2 regions of the Mesorhizobium sp. CNPSo 4671 genome follow, and region 2 is predicted to be linked to the other one. Evidence: riboswitches for the same ligand, from Rfam matches in the RefSeq annotation. Region 2 holds a riboswitch; the other holds the start of a gene.
What was found. A riboswitch is a leader RNA that binds a small molecule or an ion and turns the genes downstream of it on or off. The one in region 2 is predicted to bind thiamine pyrophosphate.

Region 1 (5,909 bases), on a different contig from region 2:
TATGCGCCGCAATCGCACTGGCCAGCATGCACCCCGTCCCGCGCATCGACGCAGCCAGACGCGGTGTGTCGAAGCGGACTGGTTCGTGATCGGAGCGCAACAGAATATCGGTTGATCGTGGTCCCGCTGCATGGCCGCCCTTGATCAGTAGCGCTTGTGGTCCGGCGGCTAGCAAACGCTTTCCCTGCCGCAACGTGTCTTTGTCATCCGAGGCCAAGGCAGAGCCGGTAAGAACCGCCAGCTCGATGAGATTTGGCGTGACGAGACGGCATAGCGGCATCAGATCGCGCATCATAAGGCCGATCGCCCGCGCTTGCAGAAGCTGCCTGCCGGACGAGGCGGCGAGCACCGGGTCGAGAATTGCTGGCACGTGCGGATTTTCGCGCAGAACTCTGGCTACAGCAGGGACGGTCTCAGCCGTCGCCAGCATGCCGATCTTGATCGCCCCTACCTTATTGGCCTGCAGCGCAGCGCGCATTTGATCGGCCACCAGCCTTGGTGACGAACGGTGGATTTCGGTCAGGCCATCGTGCGTCTGCACCGTCAGCGCCGTAATAGCCAGGCAGGCGCGCACGCCAAGGGAAGAAATCGTCTCGATATCGCGTGCTATTCCGGCGCCCCCGCTGGAGTCCGACCCACCGACGACAAGCACATAAGGGTCATTCAGCGCCATTGATCTGTCTTTTTGATCCATTCTCGCGTGCGCGCCTCGGGGTCGTCATTCAGCGTGATGTCGGTGACCACGGCCGCGCTGTCCGCGCCGGCCGCGAAGACGCCGTCGAGCCGGTCAGGATTAAGGCCGCCAATAGCGACCAACGGGATCGGCGCAACCCGGCGCTTCCAGTCGTTGATCCGTTCGACGCCTTGCGGGCCCCATTTCATCGTCTTCAGGATGGTCGGATAAATCGGGCCGAGCGCGATGTAGTCGGGTCCGGCGGCGATAGCCGTTTCCAGTTCGACATCATCATGCGTGCTGAGCCCGAGCCTCACGCCGGCCGCCCGTATCGCCAAGAGGTCGGCGGTCTGCAAATCCTCTTGGCCGAGATGGACGAAGTCGCAGCCTTCCTCGATCGCCAGGCGCCAATGGTCGTTGACGATAAGAAGGCATTGGTGCTCGGCGCATAAAGCCTTCGCTGTCCGGATATCAGTGCGCAATCCGGCCTCATCCATGGTCTTGATCCGAAGCTGAACCAGCCTGACACCGAGCGGCACCAGACGTTCGATCCAGGCAGAGCTGTCGACGATCAGGTAGAAAGGATCGAGCTTCATGAAAACACCGCCCTGCCGATCGTCGGCGTCGACGGCACGGCGAGGTCGCGCGGCTCGAGCATTCCCGAGCTGAAAGCTTCACGACCACCCTCGACCGCCTTGCCGAACGCGCGCGCCATGCCGACCGGATCAGCCGCCTTGGCGACCGCCGTGTTCAGGAGCACGGCGTCAAAGCCGAGTTCCATGACGGTTGCCGCGTGCGACGGCCGTCCGAGCCCCGCATCCACAATCAGCGGGATGCTTGGGAAATGTCCGCGCATCGAGCGCAGCGCCGTGATGTTGACCGGTCCGAGGGCGGAACCGATCGGCGCGCACCACGGCATCAAGACCCTGCAGCCCGCCACCAGCAGCCGCTCGGCGACGACAAGGTCATCGGTGGTATAGGGGAATACATCAAAACCGTCCTCGCTCAGGATTCGGGCGGCTTCGACCAGGCCGAACACGTCTGGCTGCAGCGTGTCATGGTTGCCGATCACTTCGAGCTTGATCCAGTTCGTGCCGAAGACCTCGCGGGCCATTTTCGCGGTGGTGACCGCCTCCTTGACGGAGTGGCAGCCAGCGGTATTGGGCAGGACTTTTACGCCCAGCGAGCGGATCAACGACCAGAATTGTTCGCCAGCCCTGCCGCCTGCCATCTCACGCCGCAACGAGACGGTGACCACCGAGGTGCCCGACGCCTTGACGGCATCGGCAAGGATGGCCGGCGAAGGATATTGAGCGGTGCCAAGAAGCAGGCGCGACTGAAGGGCCGCTCCATAAAGCTCGAGCATGGTTTAGCCTCCCTGCATGGGCGAGAGGATTTCAATCCGGTCGCCGTCGCTCAACTGGAATTCCGCCCGGTTGGCTTTGTGCACCAGGTCGCTGTTGACGGCAGTGGCGAGCCAATCGCCCTCATAGTCGAGCGCGGCAAGCAGCTCCGCCAGCGTGGTTGCGGCAACCTCATGCGCTTCGCCGTTGACGATCAGGTTCATGAGCAAGTTCCTTGTCTTGATTGAAAACCAGGTCGGCAGCCTGGCGCGCCATGGCGGGGGCGAGGAGAAAACCATGGCGATAGAGTCCATTGATCGCGACGGTAGTTCCACGTGCCTCGACGCGCGGCAGGTTGTCGGGGAAGGCTGGACGGACGCCGACACCGGTTTCAACGATCTCGGCCTCGCCAAAGGCCGGATGGAGGGCATAGGCGGCACCCAGCAGCTCCATCATGGAACGCGCCGTGACTGGTCCGGCGGACTGGCTCTCAATCATCGTCGCGCCGATCATGAAACTGTGGTCGGTGCGCGGCACTGCATAGAGCGGAAAGCGCGGATGCAGCAGCCTGATCGGGCGCGACAGCGAGATATCAGCGGTGCGCAGGATCAGCATTTCGCCGCGAACGCCGCGCAGCCTGTCGTTGCCCGTCGCCGTTCCCTTGCAGTCGATCTGATGATCGAAACCGGAAAGCTGATCTGCGTCGGTGCCGAAGCGAAATTCGACGCCCATGGCTGTGAGCTTTCCGTGCAGCGCCACTATCGCCTGGCGTGGGTCGAGATGGGCCTCGCCGGGGAAGAAAAGGCCGCGCCGAAAGCGGCCGGCGAGATCTGGCTCCAGAAGCGCTATTTCGTTTTCATCGACACGCCGGTACCCTGACGTGCGGCTGGCAAACCGGTCGAGTTCGCCCGCGTCGCGCGGGGACGCGACGACCAGTGTTCCGGCCCGTGTCACCTGGCCAGGCGTTGCCGCCTCCCACCAGTCGGCCGCGCCGCGTCCAAGGTCCAGAACCGGCTGCTCGGCGCTTTCACGCTCGCACCATGGCGCCAGCATGCCGCCGGCAAACCACGACGCATTGCCACCGAGGCCATGCCGGGTCTCGACGACCTTGACCGTCGCGCCGCGGGCGGCGAGTTCGAGGGCGGTGGTGAGGCCGGCGACGCCGGCCCCTTTGACCAGCACCCTCATGATGGCGTCTGCACCCTTGCCATGAGTGGTGCACCGGTATTGTCCCCCGGCACATAGAGATCGCCGCCTTCGCGATATTTCGCCGCCATCGCTGCCATGCCTTCCTTCTGCGCCTCGGCGCGGATGTCGTGGGAAATGCGCATGGAGCAGAATTTCGGCCCGCACATCGAGCAGAAATGCGCCAGCTTGTGCGCCTCCTTGGGCAAGGTCTGGTCGTGGAAAGATCGTGCGGTTTCGGGATCGAGCGACAGGTTGAACTGGTCCTCCCAGCGGAACTCGAAGCGCGCGCGGGAAAGGGCATCATCCCTGACTTTCGCCGCCGGATGCCCCTTCGCCAGGTCGGCTGCATGCGCTGCTATCTTGTAGGTGATCACGCCGGTCTTGACATCGTTGCGATCGGGAAGGCCGAGATGCTCCTTCGGCGTGACGTAGCAGAGCATGGCGGTGCCGAACCAGCCGATCATGGCAGCACCAATGCCAGAGGTGATGTGGTCATAGCCGGGCGCGATGTCGGTCGTCAGCGGTCCAAGCGTATAGAAGGGCGCCTCACCGCAGACAGCGAGCTGCTTGTCCATGTTCTGCTTGATCTTGTGCATCGGCACGTGGCCGGGCCCCTCGATCATCACCTGGCAATCCTTCGCCCATGCGATCTGCGTCAGCTCGCCGAGCGTTTCCAGCTCGGCGAATTGCGCGGCATCGTTGGCATCGGCGATGGAGCCGGGGCGAAGGCCGTCGCCGAGCGAGAAGGACACATCGTAGGCGCGGCAGATGTCGCAGATCTCCGCGAAATGCTCGTAGAGGAAGCTTTCCCGGTGATGGTGCAGACACCATTTGGCCATGATCGAGCCGCCGCGCGAGACGATGCCGGTGACCCGGTCAACGGTCAGCGGGACGTAGTGCAGCCGCACGCCGGCGTGGATGGTGAAATAGTCGACGCCCTGTTCGGCCTGTTCGATCAGCGTGTCGCGGTAGACCTCCCAGGTCAGGTCCTCGGCAATGCCGTTGACCTTTTCGAGCGCCTGGTAAAGCGGCACCGTGCCGATCGGCACCGGCGCATTACGCACGATCCATTCGCGGATGTTGTGGATGTTGCGGCCGGTAGACAGGTCCATCACCGTGTCGGCGCCCCAGCGGATGGCCCAGACCATTTTTTCGACCTCGTCGGCCATCGACGAGGTGACGGCGGAATTGCCGATGTTGGCGTTGATCTTGACCAGAAAATTGCGCCCGATGATCATCGGCTCGCTCTCTGGGTGGTTGATGTTGGCTGGAATGATCGCTCGCCCGCGGGCCACTTCGTCGCGCACGAATTCGGACGTGACGAAATCGGGAATAGCGGCGCCGAAGCTTTCGCCGTCGCGCTGCAGCTTGCCGCGCATGATCTCGCGTCCAAGGTTCTCGCGAATGGCGACGAACTCCATTTCGGGCGTAATGATGCCGGCGCGCGCATAGGCGAGCTGTGTCACCGCCTTGCCGGCCTTGGCCCGGAGCGGCCGGTTGCGGACCGGAAATTCCGGCGTCAGGCGCTCGCCCGCCGCAAATCCGTTGTCTTCCGGCCGCACATGACGGCCGTCATAGGCTTCGACATCGCCACGCGCCGTAATCCATTCGTGGCGATGCCGGGCAAGGCCCTTTTCGATGCTGGTTTCGACAGCCGGGTCCGTATAGGGCCCGGATGGGTCGTAGACCGTTACGGGCGGCTCGCCGGCCGTCGGGTGAACAGAGATTTCGCGCATCGGCACTGCGATGTGCGGATGGAGGATACCGGGCTTATGGATTTTGCGGGAGGCAGGCAGCGGTCCCGTCGAAACGGCGGGGGTAAAGGCATTCATTGTGAGGCTCCTTTGCTCATGCATTGGAGACCCAGTTCTGTGCCGGAAGGATGAAAAGACGCTTTTGCGGGCCTGCCGAAACAGGACCTCGGGCGTGAACTCCCGCAAAGCGCTTGCACCGTCCCTACGCCAGTATGAACTGGATCAGGTTCAACGGGTCACTGCGCCGCGAAAGCTAGCAGTATCTCAGCCCCTTGCCGGGACTCCCCTGGTGAATGCGCCGAATTGAACGGGCCGGCGCCAGTTTGTCAAGCGCCTTCGGCCAGCCGTGGTGAGAGGCGACCGATCAAACCCAGGCGGAAAGACGCGCACGTATCGACAGCAAGTCACGCCTGGAGGAGCGGCGGAGCGCCCACGACAGGCGAGCCATCACCCGGATTCGAAACCCTTTTTCAGCACGGCATTTTCGGGGCTTTCTGAAACGGCGTTGCTGCCCGTCATCGGCAATCCCTCCGCGTGGACTAGACGCCCCGTTTGTTTCCCCACAACAGAACATGAAGCTGCGGCAGTACACGCGCCTCGAACCACCTGTCGCGGGTTACCTTTTCGACCAGCCATTCCATGCGTTTCATCACACCAGCCATGTCGATGAGCGCGTCTTCGTGACCGGGAGGCGGCGGCGTGTGATTGCCGGGCTGTAGATAGACGGGCAATTGCGGGTAGCGCGCCGCCGCGTCCTTCGCGTAGGCATAGTCATCGTCATCGAAGACGACGAGCTTGAGCGCCATCTGCGGCTTGTCCAGCGCCGCCTCGACGCAGGCGTCGAACGCGGCCCAATCTGTCGTCATTTCACTTGAGGGCGGCTTGGGGCTGAGCACCAGCACGTCGAGATTAGCGAACCATTGCTTCGGCACCGAACCTTGGGTTTCCAAT
Region 2 (5,909 bases):
AGGTGGTTGTTTCTGGGGCATGCAGGATCTGATACGGCGCTACCCCGGCGTCATCTCCACCCGTGTCGGCTATAGCGGCGGCGATGTAGCCAACGCCACCTACCGCAACCACGGCACCCATGCCGAAGCCATCGAGATCAATTTCGATCCGGCCGTGATCAGCTATCGCACGCTGCTGGAGCGCTTTTTCCAAATCCACGATCCGACGACACGCAACCGTCAGGGCAACGACGTTGGGATGAGCTACCGGTCGGCGATCTACTATACGAGCGACGAGCAAAAGCGCGTCGCCGAAGACACCATCGCCGATGTCGATGCTTCCGGCCTGTGGCCCGGCAAGGTCGTCACGGAAGTCGCGCCGGCGGGTGCCTTCTGGGAGGCCGAACCAGAGCACCAGGATTATCTGGAGAAATATCCCAACGGCTATACCTGCCATTTCGTCAGGCCGGGCTGGAAGCTGCCGGTGCGCGAGAAGGCCGTCTCGTAAGGTTTGCGGATCGCTTTCCAGAAGCAAGGCGGCATAACTCCTGTGACCGCGTGAATGCCAACTGTCAGTCGCCGCTTGGCGATTGACAGTTGGTGGCGTTGCTGGCCAACTGCGTATGCTGATTTGCTTCAGGAGATACGCATGAAGAAAATCTATGAGAAGCCACTTCTGGCGAGAGGCGCGCGGCTTTCCGACGTCACCGCCACGGTGCCGTCTTCGATTGTCAAGGCTCCCTGACCGACCGACTTATTTTGCAAACCCGGCCAGGCCTGCCTGATGAGGCTGGCTTGCCGTTCGAATGTCCCTCGACGGGGGTTGGCATGGTTTGCGCCTTGAACGGCCGGTGCTTTTGAGCCCGCAGACCAGGTCGGGCCGGCTTTCCGCGGTGTTCGTGCTCGACATAACCCCTTACACCGGGCCGCTGTTGTCAGGATGGCTTGAAGCAGGCCATCTGATCGACGCGATTGTGGTGCCGGGAATCCGCCAACGCCAAAAACATTTTAGCGTCAGCAATTTTCGCCGAGGGCTGAGACGAAGATTGCAGCTCAAACGCTATATCGGCAACACGCCGGCAAGGCTGATCGAATTTGGCCGGCCCTATGATTGGGGCACACTCGCCAGCCAGTTGTCTGAGACCAAGGCCGATGTGTTGATCTGCTTCGCGTTTCCAGCACTGATACCACAGGATTTGCTCGGCACCTTTGCCAAGGGCGGCCTCAATCTTCACCCGGCACTGTTGCCCAACTACCGGGGTCCGCATCCTCTCCACCGCCTGGCCGTGGACGGCCAGCACGCCGTTCATGGCGGTGTGACGTTGCACAAGATGTCCGCCGATTTCGATGATGGCGACATTCTCGGGCAGGTGTCGTTTTCCGAAGCAGACTGGGTGTCGCTGCAGACCCTGACCGACAGCGTGGCGAGGGCGATGCGCGCGCTGGTGAGTGAGGTGGCTCCCGCCTACTGTAAAGGCAGCCTTTCGGGAATGCGGCAGCCGGCCGGTGATTTCGTCTGGGCGCGGCTGAAGGCGGCCCACACGATGATCTCGCCTGAGATGTCGATCGAGCATGTTGCCCTGATGTGGCATGTGCTGGGCACTGTTCCAGGCATCTATCTGGATGTCGCCGGGCACAAGGTCAGGCTGGGGTTCCAGATCAGGCGGCTCGGTCCGCCGACCGGACATGTGCCAGTCAGACGATGGGGGAGCGTGGAGTTCGATCTTGCCGACGGCAGGGTCCGGTATCTCACCTATAGCCGCCTGCTCAAACGGCTCGTGAAACTGCACGCCACGTTCGCGCGCGCTCCAGTCAGAAAGTCGCCCCCTGAAATCCGGCTTTTCGGCAAGGTGGAAGACGGGCAAGCGTGAGAGTTGGCGCAGTGCGTTGAAAAAAACGGCTTCCCCTTCGGTCCGAATGGTGCTTTAACGCGCCCATCCACAGGGGTGCTCCGTACGGTCGGGGCTGAGACGGGGGCGGCAAGCCCACAGACCCTAGAAGCTGATCTGGGTAATACCAGCGGAGCGAGGCGGGCTATGTTTTCAGGCGCACAGATTTCCCTATACCCCATGGCTGACGATTTCGTCGGCGTTATCCTGGGCGCGCTCGGCGCGCTCGATCCCTACCGGGACAGGCTCAGGATAGAGACCGACGACATCTCGACCTTGCTGGTCGGGCCGCCCGAAGTGTTGTTCCCGGCGCTGCGCGATCTGTTCGTGGCGGCGGCGCGGAGCGGCAAGCATTGCGTGCTGTCGGCCGCCATTTCGCGCGGCTGCCCGGGCGAGCCGGACGATCCGATCTGCCGCTCCGACGCGTTTGGCGGACCTGTCGGGCCGCTCGGCCCGCGCAAGGAAGCCGCAATCAGCGCGGTGCGCAATGCTGCCGCCACCGGCCAGCCGGCGGCGGCGCAATTCTCGCTCTATGTGATGGGCACCGGCGACCATATGGACGAGATCTACGGCTGCATCGATTTCCTGAAACAGTCCGGCGTCTACGATCGCTCCAAGAACTTCTGCACCAAACTGCGCGGCGATACCGGTGCGGTCTTTTCGGCGCTGAACGAAGCCTTTTGCCGCTTCGGGCCGGGCGCCGGCCACGTAACCCTCGACGTCACGGTTTCGGCCAACAGCCCGTCGGCTGTCTAAAACCAGGTGCGCTTCCGCGCGCCGTCAAAGGTTATGCCCGTGGTCTTATCATCAGTCGTGTCGCGCCCGCTCGCGGGCTCCCTTGCCAAGGCAGCGCCCGCCATCATCTCCATCGGGTTGCTCCTCGTGGCGTGGGAGCTCTACGCCACCTATTCCGGTATCAAGCCGACGATTCTGCCGGCGCCCTCACGCGTCTTCGAGCAGGCGATGCTCAATCGCGAGGCGCTGATCGACAACGCCATTCCCACCATCCGCGCGACGCTGATCGGCTTTGCCTGCTCGCTCGGCGCCGCCTTCGCGCTGTCGATGCTGGTCGACTTCTTCCAGCCGCTGCGGCGTGCGCTGTTTCCCGTCTTCATCGTCAGCCAGACCTTGCCGCTGGTGGCGATCGCGCCGCTGGTGGTGCTGTGGTTCGGCTTCGGGCTGGCGCCGAAGATCATGCTGGTGGCGCTGGTCACCTTCTTCCCGATGCTGGTGGCCCTGGTGCAGGGCTATGAGGCGACCGAGATCGAGATCGGCCAGATGCTGCGCGCCATGGGGGCAGGGCGCTGGCGTGTCTTCGTGCTGGCGCGGCTGCCTTCGGCGCTGCCCTATTTCTTCGCCGGCCTGCGGATCTCCATCACCTATGCCGTGGTCGGCGCCATCTTCGCCGAATATGCCGGCGCGGCGAAGGGGCTGGGCATCTACATGCTCAACGCCAAGAACAATTTCCGCCCCGATCTGGTGCTCGCCGCTGTCGGTGTCAGTGCCGCGCTGACGCTGATCCTGTTCGGGCTGACGGCGTTGCTGCAGCGCCTCGCCATGCCCTGGGAACGGGCCGGCCGGCAGCCGGCAGGGAAGGGGGCGCAGGGATGAGCCGGCTCGAATTGCGGTGTGTACGCAAAGCGTTTGGCGGGCTCGACGTGCTCGCCGACATTTCGCTCAGCGTCGGTGCCGGCGAATTCGTCTCGATCCTTGGGCCTTCAGGCGCCGGCAAGTCGACGCTGTTCCAACTCCTGACGGGTGCCGAGCATGGCGAGGGCGAGATGTTGTTCGACGGCGCGTCGCTCGACGATCATGGCAGGCATTTTGCCTTCATGCCGCAGCGCGACGCGCTGATGCCGTGGCGGCGCATCCTCGACAACGCGACGCTTGGGCTCGAAGTGCAAGGCATCAGGCGAAAGGCGGCGCGGGCGCGCGTCGCCCCGCTTTTTGCCGAGTTCGGGCTTGCTGGTTTCGAGCGGCATTTTCCGGCACAGCTTTCGGGCGGCATGCGCCAGCGCGCGGCGCTCTTGCGCACGGTGGTGCAGGAGCGCGACATGCTTTTGCTCGACGAGCCGTTCGGCGCGCTCGACGCGCTGACCCGCGCGGCCATGCAGCGCTGGCTCGAGCAGATGTGGCGGCACCATCGCTGGACGGCGCTGCTGATCACCCACGATGTGCGCGAGGCCGTGTTCCTGTCCGACCGTATCTACGTGCTGTCGGCGCGTCCGGCCCGTGTGTTGCGTGAAATCAGAGTGCCGTTGCCGCGCCCGCGCGATCCGACCGGCGCCGCCGCGCAACAGGCCAGCGCACTCGAGGCCGAGATCCTCGACATTTTGCTCAACCCGCAACCATCCAAAGGACATGACCATGACTGACTTGACGCGCCGGCAGGCCTTGCTGCTCACCCTCGCCAGCGGATTTCCGCTGATCGCCGGATCGAACCGCTCCTTCGCGGCAACACAAAAAGTCACCGTCGCGCTGGACTGGACGGTCAACACCAACCATATCGGGCTGTTCGTCGCCCGCGACAAGGGTTTTTACCGCGAGGCCGGCCTCGAGGTCGACATCCTGCCCTACAGCGACACCGGCGCCGGCACGCTGGTCGCCAACCGCGTCGCCGATTTCGGCATCAACGGCACGATCAGCCTGTTCACCCAGAAGACCGCCGGGGCCGATTTGAAGGCCGTCTATGCCGTGGTGCAGTCCGAAACCGGCCGCGTGGTCTTCAATGCCGCGCGCAGCGAGATCAAAAGCCCGAAGGACCTTGACGGCCTGACCTATGGCGGTTTCGGCAGCGCCTGGGAAAACGCGCTGATCTCGACCATCATCCGCCACGATGGCGGCAAGGGCAATTTCGAAACGGTGACTCTCGGCACCTCCGCCTATGAAGCGCTGGCCAACGGCTCCGTCGACTTCACGCTCGAAGTCTCGACCTGGGAAGGAGTCGAGGCCGAACTCAAAGGCATCAAGCAGCGCAGCTTCGTCTATGCCGATTACGGCGTGCCCGACGAACACACGACGCTGATCTCGTCGAGCGAAGCCTATCTGCAGGCAAACCCGGCATTGGCGGCGGCCTTTATCCAGGCAACGCGACGCGGCTATCAGTTCACCGTCGATCATCCCGGGGAAGCCGCCGCGCTGCTGATCGCTGCCAACAAGGATGCCCTGACCAACCCGGCATTGATCGAAGCGTCGCTGAAAGCGCTGATCGACGGACACTATCTACGCGGAGCAAACGGCGCCATCGGCACGATGGATCCAGCCAAGATGGACGCGATCGGCGACTATCTCTTCACCGCCGGCATTCTGCGCGACGCTGATGGCAAGGTTCTGACGAAGCGTCCTGATTTTGCGAGGTATTTCGCAAATCTGGACTTGGGATGAGGCTGGATACGCATCAATGGTAGCGCCCGGCCTACTCCGTTAGGTTGGCGTCCGGGGGGGTGTCCTGCCCCCCGTATGCTTTCGGAGGCGTCACCCCGTTTGATGCCGATCCGATCTTGCCGGTTAACCCCCCGGCAATGGTTGCGTGCAATGGTCCTTCCGAGGGATCATCGGGGTGCTTGCGTTGCTCACGTCAAAAAGTGAAGCGTTTTCGCATAGTAATGAGGGCGGATTTTTCTCCGCCGCGCGAAGGCATGACATACTGGTCGACCTGCGCGAGGGCTTCTTTCGCCTTTGTGCCCTGGCCTGCGCGGGGCTGTTCGTCTATCGCGGCGTGTCTCAGCTCGTGGACGACCCGACCCGGCTCAACGCCGCGCTGGTGGCGATTTCCGAGATACTCACTTTCACCTGGCTGCTTCTGTCGCGGCGTCCGGTGACGCGTGACTGGAACCTGCTTACGGTCATCGTCTCCGTGACCGCTAGTTTCGGTGTCGCGTTGGTCAGCCTTCAGCCTGGCATAGCGCTTGTTCCGGTCTATGTCGCCGCGCCGCTGCAGTTTGTTGCGCTGTTGTTTGTCATCTGGGGCAAGATATCGCTTGGCCGTTCCTTTGCGATCCTGCCTGGCAATCGCGGCGTGATGACGGGTGGCGCCTACCG

Region 1: it holds a riboswitch for thiamine pyrophosphate, as region 2 does, so the genes downstream of both, thiC (phosphomethylpyrimidine synthase ThiC) here and AC04SF_RS08835 (YkoF family thiamine/hydroxymethylpyrimidine-binding protein) in region 2, are expected to answer to the same signal.

Annotation. Positions count from the first base shown of each region.
Region 1 covers NZ_JBWLUW010000013.1:28,324-34,232, reverse strand. The annotation lists gene AC04SF_RS29560 (hydroxymethylpyrimidine/phosphomethylpyrimidine kinase) at 1-673, opposite strand, end outside; gene AC04SF_RS29555 (thiamine phosphate synthase) at 664-1,269, opposite strand; gene AC04SF_RS29550 (thiazole synthase) at 1,266-2,039, opposite strand; gene thiS (sulfur carrier protein ThiS) at 2,043-2,240, opposite strand; gene thiO (glycine oxidase ThiO) at 2,209-3,204, opposite strand; gene thiC (phosphomethylpyrimidine synthase ThiC) at 3,201-5,036, opposite strand; TPP riboswitch at 5,140-5,256, opposite strand; gene queE (7-carboxy-7-deazaguanine synthase QueE) at 5,498-5,909, opposite strand, start outside.
Region 2 covers NZ_JBWLUW010000003.1:125,714-131,622, forward strand. The annotation lists gene msrA (peptide-methionine (S)-S-oxide reductase MsrA) at 1-487, shown strand, start outside; gene AC04SF_RS08830 (formyltransferase family protein) at 873-1,850, shown strand; TPP riboswitch at 1,912-2,025, shown strand; gene AC04SF_RS08835 (YkoF family thiamine/hydroxymethylpyrimidine-binding protein) at 2,016-2,624, shown strand; gene AC04SF_RS08840 (ABC transporter permease) at 2,658-3,479, shown strand; gene AC04SF_RS08845 (ABC transporter ATP-binding protein) at 3,476-4,243, shown strand; gene AC04SF_RS08850 (ABC transporter substrate-binding protein) at 4,236-5,252, shown strand; gene AC04SF_RS08855 (methyltransferase family protein) at 5,428-5,909, shown strand, end outside.